Regions from separate parts of the Erwinia sp. 1181_3 genome, predicted to be linked through region 2. Evidence: predicted binding sites of a transcription regulator. Region 2 holds the regulator's gene; each other region holds the start of a gene.
The links. Region 2 encodes CRP, which controls carbon source genes, mostly activating them, when cyclic AMP is high. Its sites were predicted from a motif close to ATGTGANNNNNNTCACAT; they were not measured.
Positions count from the first base shown of each region.

Region 1: the regulator CRP is predicted to act here: its motif matches at 4,279-4,296, upstream of deoC (deoxyribose-phosphate aldolase).
Region 3: the regulator CRP is predicted to act here: its motif matches at 1,717-1,734, upstream of udp (uridine phosphorylase).

Region 1 covers NZ_VTDE01000012.1:73,658-81,736, reverse strand. The annotation lists gene deoD (purine-nucleoside phosphorylase) at 1-576, opposite strand, end outside; gene deoB (phosphopentomutase) at 618-1,841, opposite strand; gene deoA (thymidine phosphorylase) at 1,908-3,227, opposite strand; gene deoC (deoxyribose-phosphate aldolase) at 3,349-4,128, opposite strand; gene FY046_RS20670 (TatD family hydrolase) at 4,405-5,181, opposite strand; gene FY046_RS20665 (patatin-like phospholipase family protein) at 5,178-6,227, opposite strand; gene FY046_RS20660 (DUF1328 domain-containing protein) at 6,323-6,484, opposite strand; gene osmY (molecular chaperone OsmY) at 6,614-7,228, opposite strand; gene prfC (peptide chain release factor 3) at 7,512-8,079, opposite strand, start outside.
Region 2 covers NZ_VTDE01000005.1:21,880-29,958, forward strand. The annotation lists gene FY046_RS14620 (YheU family protein) at 1-25, shown strand, start outside; gene FY046_RS14625 (phosphoribulokinase) at 126-995, shown strand; gene FY046_RS14630 (amidohydrolase) at 1,010-2,188, opposite strand; gene FY046_RS14635 (OsmC family protein) at 2,449-2,856, opposite strand; gene crp (cAMP-activated global transcriptional regulator CRP) at 3,226-3,858, shown strand; gene FY046_RS14645 (YccS/YhfK family putative transporter) at 3,916-5,991, shown strand; gene argD (bifunctional acetylornithine/succinyldiaminopimelate transaminase) at 6,435-7,652, opposite strand; gene FY046_RS14655 (aminodeoxychorismate synthase component II) at 7,739-8,079, opposite strand, start outside.
Region 3 covers NZ_VTDE01000016.1:12,525-20,603, reverse strand. The annotation lists gene metE (5-methyltetrahydropteroyltriglutamate--homocysteine S-methyltransferase) at 1-674, shown strand, start outside; gene FY046_RS22600 (dienelactone hydrolase family protein) at 724-1,560, opposite strand; gene udp (uridine phosphorylase) at 1,856-2,617, shown strand; gene rmuC (DNA recombination protein RmuC) at 2,792-4,327, shown strand; gene ubiE (bifunctional demethylmenaquinone methyltransferase/2-methoxy-6-polyprenyl-1,4-benzoquinol methylase UbiE) at 4,402-5,157, shown strand; gene ubiJ (ubiquinone biosynthesis protein UbiJ) at 5,170-5,775, shown strand; gene ubiB (ubiquinone biosynthesis regulatory protein kinase UbiB) at 5,772-7,409, shown strand; gene tatA (twin-arginine translocase TatA/TatE family subunit) at 7,526-7,774, shown strand; gene tatB (Sec-independent protein translocase protein TatB) at 7,778-8,079, shown strand, end outside.

The sequences.
Region 1 (8,079 bases), on a different contig from region 2:
CTCTGCGGCCACGCCGTAGATGCCTGCAGCTTCCATTTCCACACCCAGAATGCCGTACTTTTCCATCACGTCGAACATCTGTGGGTCTGGCGTATAGAACAGGTCAGCAGAGAAGATGTTGCCCACACGCGCTTTCACACCCAGCGCTTTCGCTGCATCAACCGCGTTACGGACCATGTCAAAATCAGCAATCGCTGAGAAATCGTGGTCTTTAAAACGCATGCGGTTCACTTTGGAATCGGTGCAGGCACCCATACCAATCACCACGTCACGCAGTTTCACATCGGCACGTACCGCACCGCAGGAGCCCACACGGATGATTTTTTTCACGCCGAATTCGGTGATCAGCTCTTTCGCATAGATAGAGCAAGACGGGATGCCCATGCCATGACCCATGACGGAGATCTTACGGCCTTTGTAAGTCCCGGTGTAGCCCAGCATACCGCGCACGTTATTCACTTCCACGGCGTCCTGCAGGAAGGTCTCAGCAATGTGCTTTGCACGCAGCGGATCGCCCGGCATCAGCACAACGTCAGCGAAATCACCCATCTCAGCGTTAATGTGTGGCGTAGCCATGTTTCATCCTTATCTCAAAAAATAGAGTGTTACTTCAACCTTCAGAATAACGGCTTACCGTATTCCATGGGTGAAAGACCAAAATAGTGAGCGACCGTCTGACCGATATCGGCGAAGGTATCGCGATAACCGTAATCACCCGGCTTCACGCCCGGCCCGTAAATCAGCACAGGAATATGCTCGCGGGTATGCTCGGTGCCCTGCCAGCTTGGGTCACAGCCGTGGTCAGCGGTGAGGATCAGGATATCCCCTTCTTTCACCTGTGCCATCAGCTCAGGCAAACGGCGGTCGAATAACTCCAGCCCACCGGCATAGCCAGGAATATCGCGGCGGTGTCCCCAGGTTGAGTCAAAATCAACAAAGTTAGTGAACACAATACTGTTGTCCGGCGCTGTTTTCATTTCAGCGACAGTGGCATCAAACAGCGCATCCAGGCCGGTCGCCTTCACCTTTTTGGTGATGCCGACATGCGCATAGATATCCGCAATTTTACCCACTGAAATCACTTCACCGCCCTGCTCGTCAACCAGTTTTTTAAGGACGGTTGGCGCAGGCGGCTCTACCGCCAGGTCGTGACGATTCCCGGTACGCTCGAAGTTTCCTGCTTTGTCGCCAATAAACGGACGCGCAATCACGCGGCCAATATTGTACCCCCCTTCGGTAAGCGCTTCACGGGCAATCTCGCAAAGTTCGTAGAGGCGATCAAGGCCGAAGGTCTCTTCGTGGCAGGCAATCTGGAACACCGAGTCGGCAGAGGTATAGAAAATCGGCTTACCGGTTTTCATATGTTCTTCGCCCAGTTGGTCGAGGATCACCGTGCCGGAAGAGTGGCAGTTGCCGAGATAACCCGGCAAATTGGCTTTTTCCACCAACAGATCGAGCAGCTCCTGCGGGAAGCTATTTTCCAGATCGCTGAAGTACCCCCAGTCAAACAGCACAGGTACACCGGCGATTTCCCAGTGACCCGACGGCGTGTCCTTCCCGGAGGAGAGCTCGCTGGCGTATGCGTAAGCGCCAATAATCTCGGCGTCTTTATCCAGCCCCAGCGGGAATTTACCGCTAGAGGCTTCCGCCGCTTTACCTAAACCCAGTGCCGTGAGGTTGGGCAGATGGAGTGGGCCTTTACGCCCTTTGTCTGCTTCACCCTTGAAGCACGCCTCAGCAATATGTCCGAGGGTATCCGAGCCTTTATCGCCAAACTTGTCGGCGTCTTTGCTGTACCCGATCCCAAAGGAATCAAGCACCATGATAAATGCACGTTTCATCCTGATCTCCTGCGCGATAGTCGCGATGAGCGTTAAAAAAATGCGATCAGAACAGAATACTCCTTCTCAGGATATTCTGCGATAAATAACTGGCGTTGAGGCGGGTACGCCCTCCCCAACGGCAACGGCGCGTTTTACCGCGCTGGCCGCTTCCTGCCAGCTGGCTTCATCAGACGCGTGGATCACGGCCAGCGGACGCTGACCGTCCACCGCATCACCCAGTTGCGCCACATCGCTGAAACCTACGCTGTAATCAATACTGTCACTGGCGCGACGACGGCCGCCACCCAGCGATACTACCGCCATGCCAAGTGCACGCGTGTCCATGGCATTAACGATGCCAGGCCTGTCGGCAAACACCGCTTTGCTCAACATCGGTGCAGGCAAATAACTGTCCATCCGTTCAATAAAGTCTGTCGGTCCTTTCTGTGCTGCCACCATACGGGCAAATATTTCAGCCGCACGGCCATTATCCAGCACAGCCTGAAGCTTGCTGCGCGCATCATCTGCCGACGTTGCCAGGCCACCGGAGAGCAGCATCTCGCTGCACAGCGCCATCGTCACTTCCAGCAGTCGCGGATTGCGGTATTCACCGGTGAGGAACTGCACCGCTTCGCGCACTTCCAGCGCATTTCCTGCACTGGATGCCAGCACCTGATTCATGTCCGTCAGCAACGCGGTGGTCTTGCATCCCGCGCCGTTCGCCACGCCAACAATCGCCTGCGCCAGCGCCTCTGATTTTTCAAACGTCGGCATAAACGCACCTGACCCCACTTTCACATCCATCACCAGCGCATCCAGGCCTTCAGCCAGTTTTTTGGCGAGGATCGACGCCGTAATCAGCGGAATCGAGTCAACTGTGGCGGTAATATCACGTGTGGCATAGAAACGTTTATCTGCCGGTGCCAGTGAGTTGGTCTGGCCAATGATCGCCACACCCACTTCTTTAATGATCTGGCGGAAACGATCGTCCTGCGGAAAAATATCAAAGCCGGGGATCGCCTCAAGTTTATCCAGCGTGCCGCCGGTATGACCAAGGCCACGGCCAGAGATCATCGGTACATAGCCGCCGCAGGCCGCGACCATTGGCCCCAGCATCAGGGAGGTCACATCGCCAACGCCCCCCGTGGAGTGTTTATCCACCACCGGGCCATTGAGATTAAGCGCCTTCCAGTTGAGTACCGAACCGGAGTCACGCATGGCCATGGTTAACGCCACGCGCTCAGGCAACGACATATCGTGGAAGTAAATCGTCATTGCCAGTGCAGCAATCTGCCCTTCAGAGACCGTGTTATCACGCACACCATTGATAAAGAAACGGATCTCTTCTTCACTTAGCGCCTGTCCATCACGTTTTTTTCGAATAATTTCTTGTGGCAGAAACACGGTAACCCCCGGTATTAATAGCGAAAATGGTTCAACGGGTCGGGCATGCCCTACCCCTACGGGTAAACAGGATGGTGATACCCGCCGTCACAGCGGTCAGGCAGACCTGACCCGTCAGCTGTTAGTATTTGCTGTCGCTGGTTGCGCCTGAGAAGCCCGCCGCATTTAACAGACTGGCCAGCAGGCTGGAAGCGCCAAAACGGAAATGGCGGGCATCGGCCCAGTCGCTGCCCAGAATGTCATCTGCCAGTTTCAGATACAGTGCAGCATCATCGGCGGTGCGCACGCCACCGGCAGGCTTAAAGCCGACCTGCTGCTTGACCCCTTTTTCGGCAATCACACGCATCATGATTTCCGCCACAGCAGGGGTGGCGTTAACCGGCACTTTGCCCGTTGAGGTTTTGATAAAGTCAGCGCCTGCATCGATGGCAATTTCGGATGCTTTGCGGATCAGTGCTTCCTCTTTCAGCTCACCCGTTTCAATAATTACTTTTAACAGCACGTTAGCGTCTGAACACGCAGTTTTACAGGCTTTTACCAGCTCAAATCCGACGGTTTCGTTACCCGCAATCAATGCGCGATACGGGAATACCACATCCACTTCATCCGCACCGTAGGCGATCGCTGCACGGGTTTCCGCCAGTGCAATATCAATATCATCGTTGCCGTGCGGGAAGTTGGTCACCGTAGCGATGCGAATGTCTGGGGTCCCCTGCTCACGCAGCGTCTTGCGGGCAATCGGAATAAAACGCGGGTAGATACAGATGGCTGCCGTGTTACCACCCGGAGATTTCGCCTGGTGACATAACGCGATCACTTTAGCGTCAGTATCATCCTCATTGAGCGTGGTTAAATCCATCAGTTGCAGCGCACGCAGCGCCTGAGTTTTCACATCGGACATCGTTCTCTCCAGACAGGTTTTATGAGGGCGGGGTCGACATATACTCAACCCGCGACGCCCTGTAATGTTAAAATTATAACAGTCAGCATTAGACTGTTTTGTGGGTGATTTCACAATAAAAGGATTCTTGTTTCATCACTTTCGCAAGAAATTTGATGTTCATCACGCAACAAGGCGCCACCGAGGCAAATAACGGCGTTCAGCGACATCATAAGGAAATGTTATAATTATAACATTCTGTTTTTCGTTATGTGGAAGGATAAAAGTATAGTCAGCTCACACGCCAAATAGCGTACGGGTGTTTTCTCGCAGAGTATCAGCAATATGTTGCGGGGATTCGGGCCGGAGTGCACACAACGTTTCCCAGACTTCCCTGACCCGCTCCGGACGGTTGGGCTGCCCCTGATACCCCTGTAATGGCATGTCGGGTGCGTCGGTTTCCAGCAGCAACGAAGTCAGCGGCAGCCGGGAAAGAGTCTGCCGAGTTTTACTGGCGCGTTCATAGGTAATGGTACCGCCTACGCCAATCGCATAGCCCGCACGGATAAAGGCCAGCGCCTGCTGTTCGCTGCCGGCAAAACCATGTACCACACCACAACGTGGCAGGCTGATACGGCGCAGATGCATCGCCAGCTTGTCATGAGTGCGGCGTGAATGCAGGATCACCGGCAGGTCATAATCACGCGCCAGCCTAAGCTGCGCATCCAGCAGCGCCTGCTGTCGTTCGAACTGCGGATTGTCGATGTAGAGATCGAGACCAATTTCCCCAATCGCCACCAGCTTCGGGTGCCGCCGTTGCAGATGCTGCTCCAGCACCTGCAAATCCTCAGGCCGATGCTCTGCAATCGCCATTGGATGCACGCCGAGCGCGGCATAAACCGCATCATGGCACTCAGCCAGCGCAATCACCCCATCAAAGCGCTCTGCGGAGACGCCAACAGCAATAATTCGCTCAACGCCTGCGGCAGCCGACCGTTGCAGGCTGGCCGTTTCATCCCCCACAAACGGCGGAAAATCAAAATGGCAGTGGGTGTCTACAAAGCGCAGCGTCATGCCAGCGATCCTTTATCAAAATCTTCATCATTACCCGGCAACGATGGCAGGTTAATCCCCTGCCGATGCGGTTCATTGGCAACGGGCAGCAATGGCACCACCGGCCGCCGGATAAGACGGTTGCCGTCGTTTAGCCACTGACCGAGCGTGGCAAGAAAATAACGCCCACAGCGGCGGCCAAGGTGATAATCCTGATTGAGCGCAGCAATCCGACTGCCGAGCGCGTTGCTGGCCAGTGGGCGCGGCGGATAGATTTCAATAATGCGCAGCGAATCCGGCGGGTTGTCGATAAAGCGCTGGATCTCGCGATAGCTCTCTTCATGCACCTGCAAAACGTTGATCAGCGGTTGCAGTGCGCCCTCACTCAGCCAGCGTTCAACGCGTTTCAACCACAAAGGAGTATAGGTCATCTGCGAGGGTACCGTGCGGATTACCACTATGGTTTCCGCGCCGCGCCGTGCGGCTTCGCGCACCGGAATGGCATCGCGGATGCCGCCATCAAGATAGCTGACGCCGGAGAGATCAACACCCGGCCGGTAAAAACCCGGAATGGCGCTGGAAGCCTTGATAATGTCATGCCAGGTATCGGCGGTCGGTGAAAAATAATCCGGCGTATAATCGTCGCTTCTGCAGGCGCACATATAGAATTCGCGACCGCTGGAGAACAGTTTCTCCCCGGCATCAACGGCCAGTGGGAACTCTTTGCGGGTCACATCGATCAGCCAGTCGAGATCGATCAAATGCCCTCCACGCACAAAACGCAGCGGATCAAAGAACTGTTTACGGGTGGTGTAACGGGTGATGACACGGCGAGCATAGCCCGGTTGGCCGCAGACAAAAGCAGAGAGATTTTGCGCCCCGGCAGAGGTGCCGAGCATCAGATCAAAGGGGTTGAAGCGGGCCTGCTGGAAAGCGTCCAGTACACCGGCGGTGAAGATACCGCGCTGCCCACCGCCTTCGCATACCAGAGCGAGTTTGCCTGGCCGGAAGGGTGTTAACGCCAGTGGCTCAATATTGCCAAGGGTTATCGGAATGCGTGTGCCCAAGCCAGGTATCCTCTCAAGGTAAAGAGAAAGAGGATACCTGTTCTTGGTCAGGTGCGTGAGGCGCTTATTGCTTATTCAGCGACTCAGGCCAGGGACTAAAGTTTTTTACGCCCGGTAAACAGGCTGACAAGGAAAATAATAATACCGACGAAAAACACAATCTTAGCTGCGCCTGTAGCCGCACCCACTAAATTACCGAAGCCCAGGACTGCGGCAATCAGCGCAATAATCAGAAAAATAATACCCCATCGAAACATATGTCTCTCCTTACCAGTAGTGAAGTCTAACTATTTTTTATCATTCACATCTCCTGCCAGGCAGGGGGAATGTTTGTTCTGTGCAGATGAATCAACTGGCGGCCCCGGTAAACCAGGGCCGCTGGTTTATTACGATTTAACGGTCAAATCGTTTTTAACGCTCTTAACACCTTCAATCGCTTTGGCAATGCCTTCAGCGCGTTCAGACTGCGCCTGGGTTTTCACCGTACCGGAAAGCTGTACCACACCATTGGTGGTTTCCACTTTCACATTGCGCGAAGGAACGATGTCATCAGCTAACAGTTTAGCTTTAATTTCGCTGGTCGTTGCTGCATCACCGGCATAACCGCTAACTGTCTGTTTTGTGCTGTCTTTTACGTGCAGTTTGTCACTAACGGATTTCACACCTTCCACTTTCTTCGCAGCGGCCACGGCCAGTTCAGCCTGCTCCTGCGAAGTCACGAAACCGTTAAGTGTCACCACACCACTGTGTGTTTCAACGGAAATATCGGTGCTTTTAATCGCATCGTTATCCACCAATGCGGCTTTTACCTTAGCGGTAACGCCGCTGTCATCCATGTAGCCACCGACTTTTTTCATAGAGCTATCGATTTTCGAACCCGCGCTATCCGCCGTAGACTCTGTTTTGTTCATCAAGGTGCCTTCTGCCAGAGCAGAACCGCTTACCAGAGCAGAACCTACCACTAACGCCATCAGGGTTTTTGTCATCTTAGTCTTCATCATCGATTCGTTCCTTTTGTCTTTTACCACTCACAACGGTGAGCTTTTCAGTCACAAACGGCGTGACTGTAGTTGTCGGCAATTCGTGCTGCTTTTGCCATTGAACGTTGCAGCCATCGCGCCGCATATTTTTCGTCCTGTAGACATGAATATAGTCGGTAATGAGGATTTCACCGGGAATGGTGGTTGATTTGATGGATAAAGCAGCAAAAAAGAGGGGTTTTAGGAGGAGTCTGTAAAGGTGATTCAGGGCGGACCGGGAAAGAAGGTCCGCCCCTCTGCGGGATTAATGCTCGCGGGTTTTGCGGAACACCACGTCAGGATAACGCTCCTGGGTGATATTCAGGTTCACCATGGTCGGTGCGATATAAGTGAGGTTGTCACCGCCATCAAGCGCCAGGTTGACCTCATTTTTACGCTGGAATTCATCGAACTTCTTCGCGTCACTGCACTCCACCCAGCGGGCGGTTGAGACGTTGATCGCTTCGTAGATCGCTTCCACGTTGTATTCGCTTTTCAGACGCGCAACCACCACATCGAACTGCAGCACCCCAACAGCGCCAACGATCAGATCGTTGTTGTGCACCGGGCGGAACACCTGCACTGCCCCCTCTTCTGACAGCTGTACCAGCCCTTTCAGCAGCTGTTTCTGCTTCAGCGGGTCGCGCAGACGAATACGACGGAAAAGTTCCGGGGCGAAGTTCGGAATACCGGTGAACTTCATGTTCTCACCCTGGGTAAAGGTGTCGCCAATCTGGATGGTACCGTGGTTATGCAGGCCGATAATATCGCCCGGATACGCTTCTTCAACGTGCGAACGGTCACCCGCCATAAACGTCAGCGCATCGGCGATC
Region 2 (8,079 bases):
GCCGCGCGGCCAGTTTCGTGAATAAATAGTCGTGAATAAGTAAACGTGAAGCCATAATGACTTGGACGGGTAAAACATGTTACCAATGATCCGTCCGTCCGACCTTTATCAGGGAGTTGCACGCCATGTCAGCCAAACATCCGGTCATCGCCGTCACCGGCTCCAGTGGGGCAGGAACCACCACCACCAGCCTGGCTTTCAGGAAGATTTTTCAGCAACTTAATCTGCGGGCAGCCGAGGTCGAAGGGGACAGTTTCCACCGTTTTACCCGCCCGGAAATGGATATGGCAATCCGTAAAGCGCGCGATATGGGAAAGCACGTCAGCTATTTTGGCCCTGAAGCCAATGACTTTGGCCTGCTGGAGCAAACGTTTGGTGAATATGGTCGCAGCGGTAAAGGGCAGTCGCGCAAATATCTGCACACCTATGATGAAGCCGTACCCTGGAACCAGGTGCCGGGCACATTTACCCCGTGGCAGCCGCTGCCTGAACCCACCGATGTCCTGTTTTATGAGGGTTTGCATGGCGGCGTAATGACTCCGCTGCACAACGTGGCAGACAAGGTGGACCTGCTGGTCGGCGTGGTGCCTATCGTTAACCTGGAGTGGATACAAAAACTGGTGCGCGACACGGGTGAACGCGGTCACTCGCGTGAAGCGGTCATGGATTCAGTGGTGCGTTCCATGGAGGACTACATTAACTTTATTACGCCGCAGTTCTCACGCACTCATATTAACTTCCAGCGCGTCCCCACGGTGGATACCTCTAACCCCTTTGCTGCTCGCGGCATCCCCTCTCTGGATGAAAGTTTTGTCGTCATCCACTTTCAGGGGCTGGAAGATATCGACTTCCCCTATCTTCTCTCCATGTTGCAAGGTTCGTTTATCTCGCATATCAAAACCCTGGTGGTACCAGGTGGAAAAATGGGACTGGCAATGGAGTTGATTATGGGGCCACTGGTCAAACGCCTTATCGAAGGCAAAAAAATCGGCTGACCCCATTTATCCTGTTATCGCTTCATCAGCAGGCGGTGGATAAAGCCGGTATGCAGCCTCACCCCGATTTTTAGCGCATCTTCGTCAAGGCGAAAATGGGGGTTATGCAGCCCCCGGCAGGTCCCTTTTTCCGGGTTGCCCGACCCGACCCACAGGAAACAGCCCGGCACTACCTGCTGATAGGCTGAGAAGTCCTCGCAGCCAAACATTGGATGCAGCATAACCTGCAAGGCATCATCCCCCAGCGTGGCAATCACATTATCCACTGCAATACGGCAGGCGTCCGGGTGATTAACCCCGGTGGTGTAACCCGGCGTCCATTTCAGCACGTAGCTGGCCCCTGCTCCCTGCGTCATTCCGTCCAGCTGCTGTGACATCATCTGCGGGATAGTGTTACGCGCACTCTGGCTGAGCGTGCGCAGCGTGCCGCGCAGATTCGCCGTGTCAGGGATAACGTTATAGCCGCCGTCAGCCTGAAAACTCGCGACCGTCAGTACGGCACCTTCGTTAGGGTCAAGACGACGTGAGACAATCTGCTGAAGTGCCTGCACCACTCCTGCGCCCAGCGTCACCGGGTCGATACTCTCCTGCGGCATCGCTGCGTGGGCGCCTTTTCCCTGCAGGGTCAGGTCGAAGTTATCGCTGGCAGCGCTGAAGACGCCCTCTTTCACAGCCACCTGGCCGGTAGACAGTCCCGGGAAAACATGCAGACCGAAGATCATTGATACACCATTCAATACGCCCAGCTTAATCAGCTCGCTGGCCCCGCCTGGCGGCACTTCTTCCGCATGCTGGAAAATAAAGCGCACTTTGCCGGCAAGCTTACTCTGCTGCTGGCACAACACCCATGCCGCCCCCATCAGCATTGCCGTATGCGCATCATGCCCGCAGGCATGCATCACACCGCGATTGCGCGAGGTGAAAGGTTCACTGTTCAACTCCTCAATAGGCAGCGCATCCATATCGGCCCTCAGGGCAATGCAGTCACCACTACGCGGCCCCTCAAGTTCAGCCAGTACGCTATTTGGCGTCGGGCGACTAAGTGTTAATGGGCCAAACTTTGCCAGTTCAGCGGCAACATAGTCTGCGGTGCCATGCTCGTGGAAAGAGAGTTCGGCATTCGCGTGAATATGCCGCCGCCATTGCAGCACCTTTGGTGTGACATCCTGAATCAGCGTCTCGATAGTCATCATGACTCCTGGTTGATTAAATCTGACAACGGCAGACCAGGCAGCAACAGAGAATCATGGGCAAACGCCGGACATTCAGCTGTTGTTTCGCCAGCCTGCAGCAAATTAAGAAAGGAATGTAGAACGAGGGAAATATACCGCTGATGTTATTCGCCTGCCGTGGCGTGAAATGCGGGTAGAGAGAGGAATAGCAGGATGTGTACGCTACGTTCTGTCAGCTGTGGGTAACGACAACGAACATCGTTACCCATAAGAAACCAGCTTCAGGTCAGATCTGTCACTTCATAGCTGTGCGTCATTTTCACCGCGCTCCCCAGCATAATCGCCACCGAGCAGTATTTCTCCGCAGAGAGGTCGACCGCACGTGAAACGGCTTTATCCGTTAACGCCTTGCCGCTGACAATAAAGTGCAGGTTAATATGGGTGAAAATACGCGGTGCCTCTTCACGACGTTCCGAGGTCAATTTAACTTCACAGTCGGCGACATCGTGACGGCCTTTCTGCAGAATAGACACCACATCAATCGCACTGCATCCCCCGGCAGCCATCAGCACCATCTCCATCGGGCTGGGTGCTTTATCCCCCGCGTTGCCATCCATCAAAATCTGATGGCCGGATGAGGATTCTCCCAAAAACGTCATCCCTTCAACCCACTTAACTCGTGCTTGCATCACAAAATCCTCTCATTGATTCAGTTACCGCAGAGTACGCTGCACTCACAAAAACGGCAACGTTGCCTTTTTCGAACTATGCTGAAGCGAGACAACAGAAGACAGTCTTGTAAAGCTGTGCTACAAACGAAGCTGCAATATTTTACTGGCATAACAATGCACGGTAAAAACGGGACGACAGCACGAGCCATGCTCTTAACAGAGGCCCGTATAATTTCCCTATGGGAACGCTTGAATATTTCAACGCCTGGCAGGGATACATCCCCTGATACCCAAAAATATTTCGCGCTTCAGGCCAGCGGCAACGCATCTGCAGCACGCCGAATACAGGGTATATTTAGGCACGATTACAACAGAGGATAACAGCGAATGGTTCTCGGCAAACCGCAAACAGACCCTACACTCGAATGGTTCCTGTCACATTGCCATATTCACAAATATCCATCCAAAAGCACTCTGATTCATCAGGGTGAGAAGGCGGAAACCCTCTATTACATCGTTAAAGGATCAGTAGCGGTGTTAATCAAGGATGAAGAAGGCAAAGAGATGATCCTCTCCTACCTCAATCAGGGCGACTTCATTGGCGAGCTGGGCCTCTTTGAAGAAGGTCAGGAGCGCAGTGCATGGGTACGTGCGAAAACAGCCTGTGAAGTGGCTGAAATTTCCTACAAAAAATTCCGTCAGTTGATTCAGGTGAATCCTGACATCCTGATGCGCCTGTCTTCACAGATGGCGCGTCGCCTGCAAGTCACATCAGAGAAAGTGGGTAATTTAGCTTTCCTTGATGTGACCGGACGCATTGCCCAAACGTTGTTGAATCTGGCGAAACAACCGGATGCCATGACGCACCCGGATGGGATGCAGATCAAAATCACCCGTCAGGAGATCGGCCAGATCGTCGGCTGCTCCCGCGAAACGGTGGGTCGTATTCTGAAAATGCTGGAAGATCAAAACCTGATCTCAGCACATGGTAAAACCATTGTTGTTTACGGAACACGTTAACCGGCTCTGAACCCACGGCGCGACGCCCAGTCGCGCCGTTTTTATTTGGTGTGGCTCATGTGGCGGAGAATTATCTATCACCCCGAAGTTAACTACGCACTCAGGCAAACACTGGTGCTGTGTTTACCCGTGGCGATCGGCTGGATGCTCGGCAACCTGCAAAACGGCCTGCTGTTCTCATTAGTCCCCGCCTGTTGTAACAATGCCGGTCTTGATACTCCACACAAACGCTTCTTCAAACGTCTGATCGTAGGCGGTTGCCTGTTTGCTTTCAGTAGCTTTTTGATTCAGTACGCCGGGGCAGAAGAGGTGCCACTGCCCGTGATCCTGCTGGTCATGGCACTGCTGCTTGGCGTCACCGGTGAAATCAGTCCGCTGCACGGTCGTCTGCTACCGGCATCGCTGATTGCCGCCATTTTCACCCTCAGTCTGGCCGGACGCATGCCCATGTGGCAGCCGCCGCTATTGTTCATTCTCGGTACCGTCTGGTATGGCGCGTTTAACTGGTTCTGGTTCTGGCTGTGGAAAGAGCAGCCGATGCGCGAAACCCTCAGTCTGCTCTATCATGAACTGGCTGATTACTGCGAAGCGAAATACAGTCTGCTAACCCAGTTGACCGATCCCCAAACCGCCCTGCCTCCCCTGTTGGTCCGCCAACAGAAAGCCGTCGATCTGATTAACACCTGTTACCAGCAAATGCATATGCTGGCCGCCAATCGCGACCATTATCAGCGACTGACGCGCGCATTTCAGGTCGCCCTCGATCTACAGGAACATATCGCCGTCAGCCTGCATCAGCCCGAGGAAGTACAGAAGCTGGTAGAGCAGAGCCACGCCGAGGCGGTGATCCGCTGGAATGCGCAGACCATTGCCACACGCCTGCGGGTACTGGCTGACGATATCCTCTATCACCGCTTCCCTGAACGTTTCACGATGGAAAAACCGCTTCAGGCACTGGAAAAAATATCCCGTCAGCACCCCGATAATCCGGTTGGCAACTTTTGCTATTATCACTTCAGCCGTATCGCCCGCGTGCTACGCACCCAGCACCCGTTGTACCGTCGCGACCTGATGGCGGACCGCCAGCGCCGCCTGCCGCTGTTTCCTGCGTTGAAGAGTTATCTGTCGCTGAAATCCTCTGCCCTGCGCACCGCCGCACGCTATGCAGTCATGCTGACCTTCGCCAGTTCACTGGCCCTGTTCTTCAATCTGCCGAAGCCTTACTGGATACTGATGACGGTGATGTTTGTCAGCCTCAACGGTTACAGCGCTACTCGGGTACGTATCCAGCACAGGGCGCTGGGAACGCTGGCCGGGTTGGCCATTGCCGCTGCCACGCTCGGTTTACATGCCCCGGAATCCTGGGTGCTGCTGGTGATGCTACTGATTACCCTGGTGAGCTATCTGTTTATCCGCAAGTTTTACGGCTGGGCAACCGTAGGATTCACGGTCACCGCGGTGTATACATTGCAACTGCTGTCGCTGAACGGAGCGCAGTTCCTGCTGCCGCGCTTAATGGATACACTAATGGGCTGTCTGATTGCCTTCGGCGGCATGATTTGGCTATGGCCACAGTGGCAGAGTGGATTGATGCGTCAGAATGCGCACGATGCGCTGGAGACCTATCAGGAGGCATTGCAGAAGCTGCTGGGCAGCGAACAGGATGCGGAGAAACTGGCATACCAGCGTATGCGGGTGAATCAGGCGCATAATGCGCTGTTTAACTCACTGCATCAGGCGATGCAGGAACCGGGCTTTAATTCACGCTACCTGGCCGATATGCAGCTGTGGGTCACGCACAGCCAGTTTATTGTTGAGCATATCAACGCCATGACCATTCTGGCGCGGGAGCATACGATGCTAACGCCGACGCTGGCAGAGCGCTATTTGCAATCCTGCGAAATTGCCCTGCAACGCTGTCAGCAGCGTCTGGAGTATGACGGACCGGATTCAGGCAGCAATGTACTGGATGCTCCCGAGGACTTCCATCAGGGGCCGGTGACCATTATGGAGCGACACGTGAAGCGTATTCTTGGCCACCTCAGCGTAATGCACACCATTTCGTCGCTGACCTGGAGCCAGCGCCCACATCATGGCCGCTGGCTGTCCCGGCGCTTGAGGAAATCGTCATGATCGCGGGTCAGGCATGCCTGACCCCTACGAATTAGCGGCATGCCGACGCTGGTCTGGGATATGCCTGACATCGACGAATTAGCGGCATGCCGACGTTGGTCTGGGATATGCCTGACATCGACGAATTAGCGGCATGTCGACGTTGGTCTGGGATATGCCTGACATCGACGAATTAGCGGCATGCCGACGTTGGTCTGGGATATGCCTGACATCGACGAATTAGCGGCATGCCGACGTTGGCCTAGGATATGCCTGACCCCTACGAATTAGCGGCATGCCGACGCTGGTCTGGGATATGCCTGACATCGACGAATTAGCGGCATGCCGACGTTGGTCTGGGATATGCCTGACATCGACGAATTAGCGGCATGCCGACGTTGGTCTGGGATATGCCTGACATCGACGAAACAACGTAGGGGCGGGGCATGCCCCGCCCACGGCAATCAGCCCAGGACTTTCTCAACAGCCGTGGCGAAACGCGCCATGCCTTCGGCGATATCCGTTGGCTCAATGACCAGCGAAGGCGCAAAACGCATCACGTCAGTTCCGGCAACCAACACCATCACACCGGCTTCTGCTGCGGCGTTAAGAATATCGCGCGCACGTCCAGCATGCTGTGATTTCAGCTCCGCGCCAATCAGCAGGCCTTTGCCACGGATATCGCTGAACAGATCGAAACGGGCATCCAGCGCCTGAAGCGCATCAACAAACAGCTGACGGCGCTCTTCCACACCTTCCAGCACCTCTGGCGTATTGATGATATCCAGTGCAGCTTCAGCCACCGCACAGGCCAGCGGATTACCGCCATAGGTGGTGCCATGCACGCCAGGCGCCATAACCGATGCAATGTCGTTAGTCGTTAACATGGCACTGACCGGGAAACCACCGCCCAGCGCTTTGGCGGTGGTGAGTATATCCGGCTGCACACCATAATGCTCATACGCAAACAGTTTACCGCTGCGGCCCATGCCGCTTTGCACTTCATCCAGAACCAGCAGCGCATTATGTTCATCACAGAGCTGGCGCAGCCCCTGCATAAACTCTGGCGTCGCGGGCATCACACCCCCTTCTCCCTGAATCGGCTCGACCACAATGGCGCAGGTATGATCGTCAATCACCGCTTTTACTGCGGCCAGGTCGTTAAACGGGACGTGGACGATATCGGCAGGTTTTGGCCCGAAGCCATCGGAATACTTCGGCTGGCCGCCAACGGACACCGTAAACAGCGTGCGACCGTGGAAGGCGTTATGGAAGGCAATGATTTTACTTTTGAACGGGCTGTGACGTTTGGTGGCGTAGTAACGCGCCAGCTTAAACGCCGCTTCGTTTGCTTCAGCACCGGAGTTAGCAAAGAACACTCGCTCGGCAAAGGTCGCGTTGATCAGTTTGGTCGCCAGACGCAGGGCAGGTTCGTTAGTGAAGACGTTACTGGTGTGCCACAGGGTTTCACCCTGCGTTTTTAATGCCTCTACCAGCGCCGGATGGCAATGCCCGAGCGCGGTGACCGCAATACCGCCAGAGAAATCAATGTACTCTTTACCCTGCTGATCCCAAACGCGGCTGCCTTTCCCTTTCACCGGCACAAACTGTGCTGGTGCATAAACAGGCAAAATCACCTCATCGAACGTTGCACGTGTTACCGCTAATTTTTCCGCCGCCATTCACTACCTCACCATTTAGTCTTTTCAGGGATGTGAAAATATAGTCATAAAATATGCATAAAAAGTCACTAAAAGGCAAACGTTAATCAGCGTTTGAGGAAATTATCCAGCAGTTGATGCCCCTGCTCGCTGAGGATGCTTTCCGGGTGAAACTGCACCCCTTCCAGCGATAACGTGCGGTGGCGGAAGCCCATGATCTCATCAGGCTGACCATTCTCATCCACGGTCCAGGCGGTCACTTCAAACTCAGCAGGCAGACTGCCGCTTTCAACAATCAATGAATGATAGCGGGTCACCGTCAGGGGATGATTCAGCCCGGCAAACACGCCGCCATCACGATGTTCGATCGCGGATGTTTTGCCGTGCATCACCTTGCGTGCGCGTACCACGCGGGCGCCAAAGGCCTGTGCGATTGCCTGGTGCCCCA
Region 3 (8,079 bases), on a different contig from region 2:
CCGTTGAGTGGGCGAAGTATGCGCAGTCTCTGACCGACAAGCCGGTCAAAGGCATGCTGACCGGGCCAGTGACGATCCTGTGCTGGTCATTCCCACGTGAAGATGTGTCTCGCGAAACCATCGCAAAACAGATTGCCCTGGCACTGCGTGACGAAGTGGAAGATCTGGAAAAAGCCGGTATCGGTATCATCCAGATTGACGAACCTGCACTGCGCGAAGGTTTACCGCTGCATCGCTCCGACTGGGCTGCCTATCTGAAGTGGGCTGTGGATGCCTTCCGTTTAAACGCCGCCGTGGCGCAGGATGACACTCAGATTCACACCCACATGTGTTACTGCGAGTTCAACGACATCATGGATTCGATCGCTGCACTGGATGCCGATGTGATCACCATCGAAACCTCACGCTCGGATATGGAACTGCTGGAGTCGTTTGAAGAGTTCGACTACCCGAATGAAATCGGTCCCGGCGTTTACGATATTCACTCGCCAAACGTTCCGAGCGTGGAGTGGATGGAAGCACTGCTGCTGAAAGCGGCACAACGGATCCCGACTGAACGTCTGTGGGTTAACCCGGATTGTGGTCTGAAAACGCGTGGCTGGACAGAAACACGTCAGGCGCTGGCAAACATGGTGAAAGCGGCCCAGAACCTGCGCAGCACGCAAAAAGCCTGATGACGATGTTGTTGCTGATCATAAAGGGGCGCCAAGAGGCGCCCCTTTTTTATGCTTTTGGCGCCACGCCATGCTGTTTAAACCATGCCAGCATCCGTTGCCAGCCATCCTGAGCAGACTCCGCGTGATAGCTGGGACGATAATCCGCATTAAAGGCGTGCCCGGCATCGGGGTAAACGATAATCTCAGCGTCAGCATTCGCCGCACGCAGCGCCTGGCGCATGGTCTCCACGCTCTCCAGCGGGATACCGTCATCTTTGCCGCCGTAAAGGCCCAGGACCGGCGAATTCAGATCCACGGCAATATCCACCGGATGCTTCTGCTGCTTCATGGTTTTTTCACCCACCAGCTTGCCATACCAGGCGACCGCGGCTTTTAGCTGCGGATTGTGCGCGGCATACAGCCAGGTGATACGTCCGCCCCAGCAAAAACCGGTGGCAGCCATGTTGCGCATATCCCCGCCATGACGGGACGCCCAGTTTGCCACGTGGTCGAGATCGGCCAGTACCTGGCTGTCCGGGACCTTGCTGACGAGGTCATTGAACAGGGTGGAGATGTCGGTGTAATCCGCAGGATCACCCTGGCGGAAATAGAGTTCTGGCGCCACCGCCAGATAGCCTTCACTGGCCAGACGACGACAAATATCCCGGATATGTTCATGTACGCCAAAGATCTCCTGGACCACCAGCACTACCGGCAACAGCCCTTCGGCATGGCGCGGTTTCGCATGGAAAGCCGGCATGTTCTCACCCTGAGTAGGAATGGACGTCTCACCTGAAATAATATCGGTACTGTCAGTGATAATCGTGGTGGCTGCGGCAGGACCTGTTGCGGGTGCAAACCCTTTATTGCTCGATTCTTGCGTCGTGTTATCGTCGGTTTTCATTATCCTCTCCGTGCATGCACAAGTACGATCGGCATTCAGGGTTTAACTATAGCCCGTAATGCGATGGGATCAGGTTTCACTACGGGCTATCTCTATCACCAGATAGCCCTGAACCACAGGCCCGGATGTGTGAAAGTGCCATGATCGGATTTAATAATGTGATATCCATCACTTTTTACAATGTAATCAATGCAATTTTCATTTGTATTATCGATGTTAATCACATAAATGTTCGCCGGATTTCCTTACAGTAGCATCCCGTTAACTATCCCTCTTCCCGTGAAAGGAGTTTGAAATGGCACAGTCTGACGTTTTCCATCTTGGCTTAACGAAAGCCGATCTTCAGGGCGCCACACTGGCCATCGTGCCGGGCGACCCGGAGCGCGTGAAGAAAATTGCCGCCCTGATGGACAATCCGGTTCATCTGGCATCGCATCGTGAATTCACCACCTGGCGTGCCGAGTTATCCGGTAAACCCGTGATTGTCTGCTCAACAGGTATTGGTGGCCCGTCCACCTCGATTGCCGTGGAAGAACTGGCTCAGCTTGGAGTACGTACTTTCCTGCGCGTGGGAACCACCGGCGCGATCCAGCCTGATATCAACGTCGGTGACGTGCTGGTGACCACGGGGTCTGTGCGTCTTGATGGCGCCAGCCTGCACTTTGCTCCGCTGGAGTTCCCGGCTGTGGCGGACTTTACCTGCACCACGGCGCTGGTCGACGCGGCTAAAGCGGCTGGTGCGACCACCCATATTGGCATTACCGCCTCGTCAGACACCTTCTATCCGGGCCAGGAGCGTTATGACACCTTCTCCGGACGGGTGGTCAGCCGCTTCCAGAACTCGATGAAAGAGTGGCAGCAGATGGGCGTACTGAACTACGAAATGGAATCTGCCACGCTGCTCACCATGTGTGCCAGCCAGGGGCTGCGTGCCGGGATGGTGGCAGGGGTCATCGTCAACCGCACCCAGCAGGAAATCCCGGATGCAGAAACCATGAAACGCACCGAGAGCGATGCGGTGAAGATTGTGGTTGAGGCTGCCCGCCGTCTGATCTAATCGTTTTTCTTCGGCCGTGCTCACGCACGGCCTGCAATGCCTTTTCCGCCGTGAAAAAATTCAGATCCTCCTCGATATTCCCTCCCTAAGCTGCCCGTTCACTGCTTTTTATCTGGACATTCATACAGTGCACCTCTATTTTTCCCCTGTCAGGGTTTCAGCAGGAGAAGCAGGGTGGATGCAACAATCGTATATGGTGCCGGTATTGGTCTGGTTGGGTTGCTGGCGGGCTGGTTAATCGCCGGGATCCGCAGCCAGCAGCAGCTGGCCAACGGCGAAACTGAGCGGCGTTTGCTTCAGCAGTCGGTGGAACTGGCGGAATCTGGACGCCAGCGTCAGCAGCAGCAGCTGGATGCCCAGCTCCTGACGCAAAAACAGAATGAGCAGGAATTGCGTCAGCTGCACGGTTCACTGGCAGCGGCCGGAGAGAAGCTGCACCAGCTTGATCACTGGCGTGGTGAAACTGAGCAGCTCAATCGTGAGCTGCGCAATCAGCTGGAGATCAATGCCTCGCAGGAGGCTGAACTGCGCGAAGTTACCATCCGCCTGGAAGAGACGCGCATGGCGGCGGAAGAGAAGCAGCGGCTGCTGGTGAACAGTGAGCAGCGCCTTAACGCGCAGTTTGAAAATCTGGCGAACCGCATCTTTGAAAACAGTGGCCGCCGGGTGGATGAACAAAATCGTCAGAGCCTGCATGGCCTGATTACGCCGCTGCGGGAACAGCTTGAGGGCTTTCGCCGCCAGGTTCAGGAAGGATTTGGCCAGGAGGCGCGTGAACGGCACACCCTCGCGCATGAAATACGGAACCTGCAACAGCTGAATGCGCAGATGGCCCAGGAAGCGATCAACCTGACCAAGGCGCTCAAGGGAGATAACAAAACGCAGGGTAACTGGGGAGAAGTGATCCTCAGCCGGGTGCTGGAAGCTTCCGGTTTGCGTGAAGGCCATGAATACGAAACGCAGGTTAACATCCAGCTTGAGCAAAATGGGCGAATGCAGCCTGACGTGATCGTACGCCTGCCGCAGGGCAAGGATGTGGTGATTGACGCCAAAATGACGCTGGTGGCCTATGAGCGCTATTTTAACGGTGATGATGACGCAGCGCGTGAACTGGCAATCACTGAGCATATCGCTGCGATCCGTGGGCACTTACGCCTGCTAAGCCGAAAAGATTACCAACAATTACCGGGTTTACGCTCGCTGGATTATGTGTTGATGTTTATCCCGGTGGAACCCGCTTTCCTGCTGGCCATCGACAGACAGCCAGAGCTGATCAACGAGGCGTTGAACCAGAACATCATGCTGGTCAGCCCGACCACCTTGCTGGTGGCGCTGCGCACCATCAATAATCTGTGGCGCTATGAGCACCAGAGTCGTCACGCCCAGCGTATTGCCGATCGTGCCGCCCGGCTCTATGACAAAATGCGTCTTTTTGTCGATGATATGAGTGCCATCGGCCAGAACCTTGATAAGGCTCAGGATAGCTATCGACAGGCAATGAAAAAATTGTCCGAAGGTCGGGGCAATCTGATTGCTCAGACAGAAGGGTTCCGCCAGATGGGGGTTGAAGTGAAGCGTCCGATTAACCCAAGGCTGGTGGAACAGGCATTACCAGAAGCTGATGACGATGTGGATGACGATGATGATATGCCGCCTGTAGAAAAGGCGGAATATTCGCCGGATGCAGTATCACGCCGTATCAATGAATAAGCGTGCGGCCAGTGCCTGGCCTGCGTGACTCTGGTACACTTGGCAAATATTTGATTGTAGAGCAGGCAAAACAAATGGCAGATGAATCAAAGGACACAACCCACTTCGGCTACCGCACCGTTGCGAAAGACGAAAAGGCCGATATGGTTGCTGATGTTTTCCATTCCGTTGCGGCCAAATATGATCTGATGAATGACCTGATGTCATTCGGCATTCACCGCATCTGGAAGCGTTTTACCATTGATTCCAGCGGCGTGCGCCGTGGGCAACGCGTTCTCGATCTGGCGGGTGGCACGGGTGACCTCACGGCGAAATTCTCGCGCCTGGTGGGTGAAACCGGTGAAGTCGTGCTGGCCGATATCAACAGCTCAATGCTGAAAGTGGGCCGTGAAAAGCTGCGCAATAAAGGCATTATCGGCAACGTGAATTATGTGCAGGCCAACGCCGAAGCACTGCCGTTTCCTGATAACTATTTTGACTGCATCACTATCGCTTTCGGTCTGCGTAATGTGACTGAAAAAGAAAAAGCGCTGGCGTCCATGTTCCGTGTGCTGAAGCCGGGTGGGCGTTTGCTGGTACTGGAGTTTTCCAAGCCGCAGTTCGCACCGTTGAGCAAAGCGTACGATGCCTATTCATTCCATATTTTGCCGCGCATTGGTGAAATGGTCGCGAAAGACGCAGGCAGCTATCGCTATCTGGCAGAGTCCATCCGTATGCATCCCGATCAGGACACTCTGAAACAGATGATGAATGACGTTGGCTTTGAAAACACCACGTATCACAATCTGACGGGCGGCATTGTTGCCTTGCACCGCGGATTTAAGTTTTAAGCAGGGAAACGAATGACATTAACGCCGCTATTAACCGCCAGTCTGGAGACCGCACTTAACCATTTGCTGTACCGCGATCGTGGCCTTAAGGCGGCGCGTCAACGTCTCAATGGTCGCAGCCTGGCGATCGTGCTGGCCGAGCTCAAGCAGCCGATTATCTTCATTTTCAGTGAACAGCAGGTGGACGTGATTGGCGAATGGAGTGATACACCGGATTGTACGGTGAAGACGCGCTTTGCCACGCTGTCAAAACTGCGTGATCGGCAGCAACTGACGACACTTATTCGCAGCGGTGAGCTGGAAGTTGAAGGTGACCTTCAAGTTGTGCAGCAGTTTTCGGCCCTGCTGGACCTGGCAGAACTGGACCCGGCAGAGTATCTTGCGCCCTGGATCGGTGATATCGCCGCCCAGGGCATCACGCAGTTCGCCCGACGTGGTTTCAACGCGGTCCGCCGTGATGTGCAGCGTAAACAGAGTTATCTGTCACAAACGGTGACGGAAGAGTGGCGTCTGGCACCGGGTTCGCTTGAGCTGGTGTGGTTTGCTGAAGAAGTGGATGCGCTGTCCCGTTCGCTGGATGCGTTAGATGCTCGCCTTAGCCAGCTGGAGGTCAAATGACCTTCGGTGAACTGCGTCGTCTCTATCTGATTATTCGTGTGTTCCTCAGCTACGGTCTTGATGAACTGATCCCGAAAATGCGCCTGACTCTGCCGTTACGGCTGGGGCGTAAATGCCTGTTCTGGATGCCTAACCGCCATAAAGACAAGCCATTGGGCGAGCGTTTACGCTTGTCTCTGGAGCAGTTAGGGCCGGTGTGGATTAAGTTTGGGCAAATGATGTCGACCCGTCGGGACCTGTTTCCGCCGTTGATCGCTGATCAGCTAGCGATGTTGCAGGATCGCGTCGCGCCATTTGATGGGGCTAAAGCGCTTAAACTGATCGAACAGTCGCTGGGTGCGCCTATCGACACCCAGTTCGATGATTTCAATATTGTCCCGCTGGCTTCTGCCTCTATCGCCCAGGTACATACTGCAACCCTGAAAGAGAACGGCCGTGAAGTGGTGATCAAGGTGATCCGCCCGGACATTTTGCCGGTGATTAAAGCGGATATGCGATTGATTTACCGCCTGGCGCGCTGGGTGCCGCGTTTGTTACCTGATGGTCGCCGTCTGCGTCCACGCGAAGTGGTGGCGGACTATGAAAAAACACTGCTCGACGAGCTGAACCTGCTGCGCGAAGCCGCCAATGCTATCCAGCTGCGACGTAACTTTGATAGCAGCAAGATGCTGTACATACCGGAAGTCTTTTCAGATTACTGCAGTGAAAATATGATGGTGATGGAGCGTATTTACGGTATTCCCATCTCCGATGTGGTGACGCTGGAGCAGCATGGCGTCAACATGAAGCTGCTGGCCGAGCGTGGCGTACAGGTCTTCTTTACCCAGGTGTTCCGTGACAGCTTTTTCCATGCGGATATGCACCCCGGTAACATCTTCGTCAGCTATGAACATCCGGAAGATCCGCAATATATTGGCATTGACTGCGGTATTGTTGGCTCTCTGAACAAAGAAGATAAACGCTATCTGGCAGAGAATTTCATTGCCTTCTTTAATCGCGACTACCGTAAGGTGGCCGAGCTGCACGTGGATTCCGGCTGGGTGCCGCCCGATACCAATGTGGAAGATTTCGAATTCGCCATTCGCACAGTGTGCGAACCGATTTTTGAGAAACCGCTGGCCGAAATTTCGTTCGGACATGTGCTACTTAACCTGTTCAACACGGCACGTCGCTTTAATATGGAAGTGCAGCCTCAGCTGGTTCTGCTGCAAAAAACCTTGCTGTACGTTGAAGGGGTGGGTCGCCAGCTCTATCCACAGCTGGATTTGTGGAAAACGGCCAAGCCTTTCCTGGAAGACTGGATTAAAGACCAGGTAGGGATTCCTGCCATTGTGCGTGCGTTGAAAGAAAAAGCGCCGTTCTGGGCAGAAAAATTGCCTGAGCTGCCAGAGCTATTTTATGACAGCCTGCGTCAGCATAAGCATTTGCGCCACAGTGTTGATCGCCTGGCTAACGATCTGAAAGGAGAGCGTGCAAAGCAGCATCAGTCGCGCTATCTGTTTGGTGTCGGTGCTACATTGCTGCTCAGTGGGACGGCAATCCTGCTGTCACGTCCTGAATGGGATATGTTCTCTGCCGGGCTGATGGCCGCAGGCGTTGTTGCCTGGCTGGTGGGCTGGCGCAGAACAAACTGATTGTCATGAAAGGTAAATAGGCAGTTTATTGCGCAAGGGGCAAGGTTTGCGCATCGTAAGTAAGACATAAGCTGTTATATACTCGAAATCCGCATCACTTATTGTTATCAGAGGTAATCATGGGTATTACACTTCCACACTTGTTGATCATCGCGGTACTGGTGATTCTGTTGTTTGGCACCAAAAAACTGCGCTCACTGGGTTCTGACCTCGGTTCGTCGATCAAAGGCTTTAAAAAAGCCATGAGCGATGAAGACGACAAAGAAAAAAACCATGCTCATGATGATGCTGACTTCAATGCCAAACTGGCTGAACCGCAGCAGACTGAAGCGAAGAAAGAAGACGTCAAGAACGACAAGGTGTAATCCGTGTTCGACATAGGCTTTGGTGAACTGGTACTGGTATTCGTTATTGGCCTGGTGGTATTGGGTCCGCAGCGTTTACCTGTTGCAGTCAGAACGGTGATGGGCTGGATTCGCGCAATGCGTTCTCTGGCAACCAGCGTTCAGAATGAGCTGGCCCAGGAACTGAAAATTCAGGAACTGCAGGACGGCCTGAAAAAAATTGAACAGGCCAGCAAAGACAGTCTCTCCCCTGAACTGAAAGCGACGGTCGATGAGCTGAAACAGACGGCTGATTCAATGAAGCGCTCCTACTTGGGCGAAAATGA